DNA from 2 places in the Methylobacterium organophilum genome. Region 2 is predicted to be linked to the other one. Evidence: riboswitches for the same ligand, from Rfam matches in the RefSeq annotation. Region 2 holds a riboswitch; the other holds the start of a gene.
The links. Region 2 has a riboswitch for thiamine pyrophosphate ahead of thiC (phosphomethylpyrimidine synthase ThiC). Riboswitches for the same ligand answer to the same signal wherever they lie in the genome.
Positions count from the first base shown of each region.

Region 1 (3,399 bases), 2.4 Mb from region 2:
GGGGACGAGCCGCACCGGGCGATCCTGGCCGGCGACATCCGCCGGGGGCAGGTGCGGCGGATCCGCTCCGCGATCCTGTTCGCGGACATGCGCGACTACACCCAGCTCTCTGCCGACCTCACGCCGGAGGAGGCGGTCGATCTCCTCAACGTGTTCTTCGACTGCCTCGTGCCGGCCATCGAGCGGGAGGGCGGCGAGGTGCTGAAATATCTCGGCGACGGCCTGCTCGCGATCTTCCGCGAGCCCGGCGACGATCTCGGCGGGGCCGCCAAGAGCGCGCTGACCGCGGCGCAGGACGGGCTGCGCGCCCTCGACGAGGCCAATGCCGTGCAGCGCTTCGGCGCGCAGCCGGTGGCCGCGGGCATCGCCCTCCATCACGGCGAGGCGGCCTACGGCAATGTCGGTTCCGGCACGCGGCTCGACTTCACCGTGATCGGCCGCGACGTGAACCTCGCGAGCCGCCTCGCGCGGCTCAACCGGCCGCTGGGCGAGCCGCTGCTGATGTCGAAGCCCTTCGTCGACTTCCTATGGGGGGACCCCGAGCCGCTCGGCGAGCATCCCCTCGACGGATTCCGGGACAAGATGGCGGTCTACCGCCCGGGCCGGAAGCCGGCCCCCGCCCTCGATGTCGGCCGCCGCCCGGCGCGGGAGGCGGCGGAGGCTTGACCGGCGTCAGCTGCGCAGGGTCAGCCGCCCGCCGGCGATGTTGAAATCGTGCAGGCGGCGCAGGAAGGACATCCCGAGCAGGTTCATGTGGAGGCGTCCGCGGGGCACCACCACCGCCTCGACGTCGCGCACGCTCACCGCCCCGATCCGGATCTGGTTCAGCCGCACGGGGGCGACCCGGACCACGCCGTTGGCCGTCGCGACCTCCTGGCGGAACTCCGACGGGCTCGGCCGCAGGCCGAGGCGTTCCGCATCTTCCTCCATGAGCACGCAGAGACTCGCGCCGGTATCGACCACCATGCGCAGGCTGCGCCCGTCCACCACCGCCTCGGTCAGGAAATGGCCTCGCTCGTCCGCGTTCAGCGTGATCGCGTTGGGCGCCGTGGTCACCACCGGCGTCACGGCCCCTCCCGGAGCGGCGACGGCCGCGGTCTCGACGGGCGCGGCGGGCTTCCGCCCGATCCGCGTCGAGGCGACGCCGCCGACGAGGCAGCACACGCCGAGTGCCAGGATGATCTGCCGCATGGGAAGGCCTTCGCCCGGGATCCTTAGGCGACGAGCCTGCCCCGGCGCGGGTGAAGGCCGCGTCGCCGGACCGCGCCGGGAAGGGCCGGGGAGAAGGATTTTCGCGATTGCGGTTGAGAAACCCTCGCCACCAACGAGCGAATCCGACGCGGGCAGGGGGATTGACCCCGGCGGCCCGTGGGGCCAAATCGGGGATGTTCCAGGGAGATCCCCGGCAAGGGGCTGAGACACCGCTGGGCTCGTGACGAGCGGCGCGGAAATCCTTCGAACCTGATCCGGCTCATACCGGCGTAGGGATTGGACCTTGGGCTCTCCGAGAGCCCGCTTCACCGGAAGCGACAGGCACCAGTTCCTGCGGGCCACCGCGGAGTTCTCGCTTGTCGGACGTCCTGGCCTCCCCCTTCGGTCTGCGCCGCCTCTCCGGCGTGCGCCCCCGCCCCGCCGCCCTGCCGGAGCGGGCCGATGTCGTCGTGGTCGGCGGCGGCATCATCGGTCTGTCGATCGCCTGGCGCCTGGCGGAGGGCGGCCGCTCGGTCGTCGTGGTCGAGCGCGAGAGCGTCGGAGCCGGGGCGAGCCTCGCCGCCACCGGCATGCTGGCGCCCGCCGCCGAGCACGAGCCGGGCTCCGATATCCTGCTGCCCCTCGCCCTGGAGAGCCTGCGCCGCTGGCCGGGCTTCCGCGACGCGCTCCAGGCGGCCTCGGGCCAGGACATCGATTACCGGGAGGAGGGGACCCTGGTCCTCGCCATCGGCCGGGACGAGGTCGACCGCCTGCGCTTCCGCCACGACCTGCAGCAGCGCTCCGGGGTTGCCGCGCAATGGCTCTCCGGTGCCGAGGTGCGTGCCCGCGAGCCCCTGCTGCGCCCCAATGTCACCGCCGGCATCCTCTGCCCCCTCGACCATCAGGTCGATCCCCGCCTCGTCATGGCGGCGCTGGTGCGCGCCTGCGAAGGCGCCGGCGTCGCCATCGTCGAGAACCGCGGCGTCGATGCCCTCGACCGTGAGGGGGGACGCGTCACCGGCATCCGGGCCGGGTCCGACCGGGTCGCGGCGCAGACCGTGATCCTCGCCGCCGGCGCCTGGAGCGGCGAGGCCGGGCTCCTGCCCTGGGCGCTGCCGGTGCGCCCGCTCAAGGGCCAGTCCCTCGCCCTGCGCACGACGAAGCGCACGGGCACGCTGTCCCACATGGTCTGGACCGAGCAGGTGCACATGGCCCCCAAGGGCGACGGCCACCTCATCGTCGGGGCGACGGTGGAGGATTGCGGCTTCAAGGCCGGCGTGACGGCGGGCGGCCTGTTCGCCCTGCTCGAAGGCGCCCGCCGCGTGCTGCCGGGAATCGAGGAGATGGAGATCGAGGCGGTCTGGTCGGGCTTCCGCCCGACCTCGGACGACGACGCACCGATCCTCGACACGCCCATGCCCGGCCTCGTCGTCGCCACGGGCCATCATCGCAACGGCTACCTGCTGATGCCCGCCACCGCCGACGCGGTCGCCGCGCTGCTCGCCACGGGCGCGCTGCCGGATTTCGCCCGCGGCTTCGGGCTCGACCGGTTCGGGCAGGACGAAAACCAGGAGGGGAGGGCGGTCGCGTGACGGTGACCATCAACGGAGAGCGCCGCGAGCACGCGGCGGAGACTTTGGCGTCCCTGTTCGCGGTCGAGGCGGAGGAGCGCGGCATCGAGAGCCCGGAGGGCATCGCCATGGCCCTCAACGGCCGTGTCGTGCGCCGGAGCGAGTGGAGCGTGACGCCGCTCCGGGACGGCGACCGCGTCGAGATCGTGCGCGCCATGCAGGGAGGCTGAGGATGAGCCATCACGACACCGCGCTGACGGCCGAGGCCGCCGAGGACGTTCTGGAGATCGCCGGGGTGCGGCTCGCCTCGCGCCTGTTCATCGGCACCGCCGGCTATCCGAGCCAGAGCATCATGGCCGAGGCGGTGCGCGCCTCCGGCGCCGACGTGGTCACCGCCTCGATCCGCCGCGTCTCGCTGCAGGGCCACGGCTCGGACACCTTCCAGCGCCTCAAGGGCAAGCATTTCCTGCCCAACACCGCCGGCTGCGAGACCGCCCGGGACGCGATCCTGACCGCGGAGCTCGCCCGAGAGGCGCTCGGCACCAACTGGATCAAGGTCGAGGTGATTGGCGACCGCGAATCGCTCTACCCCGATGTGATGGAGTTGATGGAGGCCTGCCGCCACCTCGTCGAGGAC
Region 1 covers NZ_CP092848.1:585,778-589,176, reverse strand. The annotation lists gene MMB17_RS02640 (adenylate/guanylate cyclase domain-containing protein) at 1-666, shown strand, start outside; gene MMB17_RS02635 (retropepsin-like aspartic protease family protein) at 673-1,191, opposite strand; TPP riboswitch at 1,384-1,506, shown strand; gene thiO (glycine oxidase ThiO) at 1,569-2,783, shown strand; gene thiS (sulfur carrier protein ThiS) at 2,780-2,992, shown strand; gene thiG (thiazole synthase) at 2,995-3,399, shown strand, end outside.
Region 1: it holds a riboswitch for thiamine pyrophosphate, as region 2 does, so the genes downstream of both, thiO (glycine oxidase ThiO) here and thiC (phosphomethylpyrimidine synthase ThiC) in region 2, are expected to answer to the same signal.

Region 2 (3,399 bases):
CATGGGATTGCTCCATCCTCATCGAGGACTGTGCCCCGATTGAAGCCCCGAGGCGATAAGCGGAATCTTAAGATCGTCGCGTTTTCCGCGCCGCGCTCAGGTCTCGGTTGCGAAAGCGTAAACGTACCGAGGCGAATTGTCGGGAAATTCTCCCCTGTGGCAGCTCAGTTGCAGTCCGTGATGCGAGCACAACGAGAAAGGGCCGCCGCTCGGAAGCGGCGGCCCCTGGCCTCCCGGCCCGCGCCTCGGCGCTACTCGGCGGCCTCGACGTAGAGCTTGCCGCCCTCGGAGAGGAACTCCTCCGACTTCGCCTGCATCCCGGCCCGGCGCTCTTCCTCGCTCATCGGGGCGGATTGCCCGATGACGATTCCGGCCTCCTCCATGGCGAGCACATCGGCGCGCAGATCCTGCGTGATCTTCATCGAGCAGAATTTCGGCCCGCACATCGAGCAGAAATGCGCCACCTTGTGCGCATCCTTGGGCAGGGTCTCGTCGTGGAAGCTCCGCGCCGTGTCCGGATCCAGGGAGAGGTTGAACTGATCCTCCCAGCGGAAATCGAAGCGGGCGCGGGAGAGCGCGTCGTCGCGCAGCTGCGCGGCGGGGTGGCCCTTGGCGAGGTCGGCGGCGTGGGCGGCGATCTTGTAGGTGATCACGCCGGTCTTCACGTCGTCGCGGTTCGGCAGGCCGAGATGCTCCTTGGGCGTGACGTAGCAGAGCATCGCCGTGCCGAACCAGCCGATCATCGCCGCGCCGATGCCGGAGGTGATGTGGTCGTAGCCGGGCGCGATGTCGGTCGTCAGCGGGCCGAGGGTGTAGAACGGCGCCTCGCCGCATTCGCGCAGCTGCTTGTCCATGTTCACCTTGATCTTGTGCATCGGCACGTGGCCGGGGCCCTCGATCATCACCTGGCAGCCCTTGTCCCAGGCGATCTTGGTGAGCTCGCCCAGCGTCTCCAGCTCCGCGAACTGCGCGGCGTCGTTGGCATCGGCGATGGAGCCGGGGCGCAGGCCGTCGCCCAGGGAGAACGACACGTCATAGGCCCGCATGATGTCGCAGATCTCGTCGAACCGCTCGTAGAGGAACGATTCCCGGTGCCCGGCGAGGCACCAGCGCGCCATGATCGAGCCGCCGCGGGAGACGATGCCCGTGGTGCGGCGCGCGGTGAGCGGCACGTAGGCGAGCCGCACGCCGGCATGGATCGTGAAGTAGTCGATGCCCTGCTCGGCCTGCTCGATGAGGGTGTCCTTGAAGACCTCCCAGTCGAGCTTGAGCGGATCGCCGCCGACCTTCTCCAGGGCCTGGTAGATCGGCACCGTCCCGATCGGCACGGGGGAGTTGCGCACGATCCAGGAGCGGATGTTGTGGATGTTGCGGCCCGTCGACAGGTCCATGACGGTGTCCGCGCCCCAGCGGATCGACCAGACCAGCTTCTCCACCTCGTCGGCCGCGGAGGAGGTGACGGCGGAATTGCCGATATTGGCGTTGATCTTCACGAGGAAGTTGCGGCCGATCGCCATCGGCTCGAGCTCGGTGTGGTTGATGTTGGCCGGGATGATGGCGCGGCCCCGGGCCACCTCCTCGCGCACGAAGTCCGGCGTGATGAAGGGCGGGATCGCAGCGCCGAAGCTCTCGCCGTCCTTCAGCGCATCGGCGGCCCGCTCCAGCATCTGCTCGCGGCAGGCATTCTCGCGGTGGGCGACGTAGATCATCTCCTCGGTGACGATCCCGGCCCGGGCGAACTCGTATTGCGTGACCATCTGGCCGGGGGCCGCCTTGCGGATGGTCCGCTCGGCCGGGCACGGGGCGACCAGCTTGTCGTCGGCCGCGAAGCCGTTGTCCTCGGGCTTCACGGCGCGGGGCACCACCGTCTCGTAGCCGCGCTTGACGATCCAGGGCTCGCGGGCGGTCGGCAGGCCCTTCTCGAGATCGATCCGGGCATCGGTCTCGGTATAGGGACCGGAGGGGTCGTAGACCCGCACCGCCGGCTCGTTCGGATCGGTCAGCGCGATCTCGCGAAAGGGCACCGTGATGTCCGGCCGGCCGGGCGCCTGCGCGTAGACCTTGCGCGAGCCGGCCACGGGGCCGGTGGTGACGCTGGACGGAGCGCCGTTGGGAAGATCCTTGGGACGGACGGGTGCGTTCATCGGGTGTCACTCCTGGCGTTGGAGGCGACCCGCAGACGACGAACGGTTTGGGCTTTCACAAACACGCGGCCTCTCGCCGCGCGCAGCAGGTTCCCGTCCCTCCGCCGGTACGAGCCGGATCAGGTTCAAGGGTCAGGGCGCCTCGCCCACTCTCAGCCCCCGGATCGGGGCCCCCCTCGGAACGGTTCCAGATTCGGGCCGTGGGCCGGCTTTGTCAACGGCGCGTCACCGGGGCGCCTGTTCTTCTCTGCATTCCCCTGTTTAAGGGTCGACTTTGCCGTCGCCGCCTCGGGAGCGACCAGGAGAGCATGCGCGTCCTCGGAATTCTCGCCCTCGTCCTGCTTCTGCTCGCGGGCGCGATGATCGGTGCCCTCGTCTTCAACCAGCGCCGGCTGATCTATCCGGGCGCGAGCATCCCGCCGCCCTGGAGCGCGCAGCCCGCGGATGTCGAGGCGCTCACCATCGGGACCGCCGATGGCGAGCGGCTGCATGGGCTCTGGCGGGCGCCGCGGCCGGGCTGCGGCGTGGTGCTGAGCTTCCACGGCAACGGCTCCCGCCCGGAGCCGCATGCGGAGCGGTTCTCGCAAGGCCCCTGGCGCGCGGCGGGCTGGGGCCTGCTCACCCTGGCCTATCGCGGCTATCCCGGCTCCACCGGCCAGCCGAGCGAGGAGGGGCTGATCGAGGATGGGCGCGCCGCCCTCCGCACGGTCGAGAGCCGGGCGCCGGGCGCGCCGGTCCTGCTCCACGGCCATTCCCTCGGCACGGGCGTCGCCGTGGCCGTGGCCGAGCAGGCTACGCCGGTCGGGCTGTTCCTCGACGCGCCCTTCGATTCCCTGCTCCATCTCGTGCGGCTGCGCTTCCCCCTCCTGCCCGCCGGCCTGCTCCTGCGCGATCCCTGGCGCTCGGACCTGCGCATCGCCCGGGGCGAGGCGCCGGTCTGGATCGTGCAGGGGGATGCGGATCCGGTGGTGCCGGCCAAGCTCGCGGCGGGGCTCGCCCGGGCGGCCGGGGCCCGCGCGCGGCTGGAGGTGATCCCGGGCGATCACGTTTCCATCCTCGGGATGCGCGACCAGGCGGTGGAAGCCTTCTTCCGCGGGCGAATCGGCGCGGCCTGCGTCCCGGAACCGGCCGCCCTCTCCCATCGCTGATCCACGGAGGAGGCGGCATGGTCGGTCGGCGGGCACGGCGTTGGCGCGAGGAGGAGGCGGGCGCGGCCGCACCGGCGGTTCTGCCCGTCTGCCCGCTCTGCGAACGG
Region 2 covers NZ_CP092848.1:3,405,907-3,409,305, reverse strand. The annotation lists gene MMB17_RS15925 (flagellar protein FlaG) at 1-3, opposite strand, end outside; gene thiC (phosphomethylpyrimidine synthase ThiC) at 252-2,144, opposite strand; TPP riboswitch at 2,224-2,331, opposite strand; gene MMB17_RS15915 (alpha/beta hydrolase) at 2,453-3,292, shown strand; gene MMB17_RS15910 (HNH endonuclease) at 3,310-3,399, shown strand, end outside.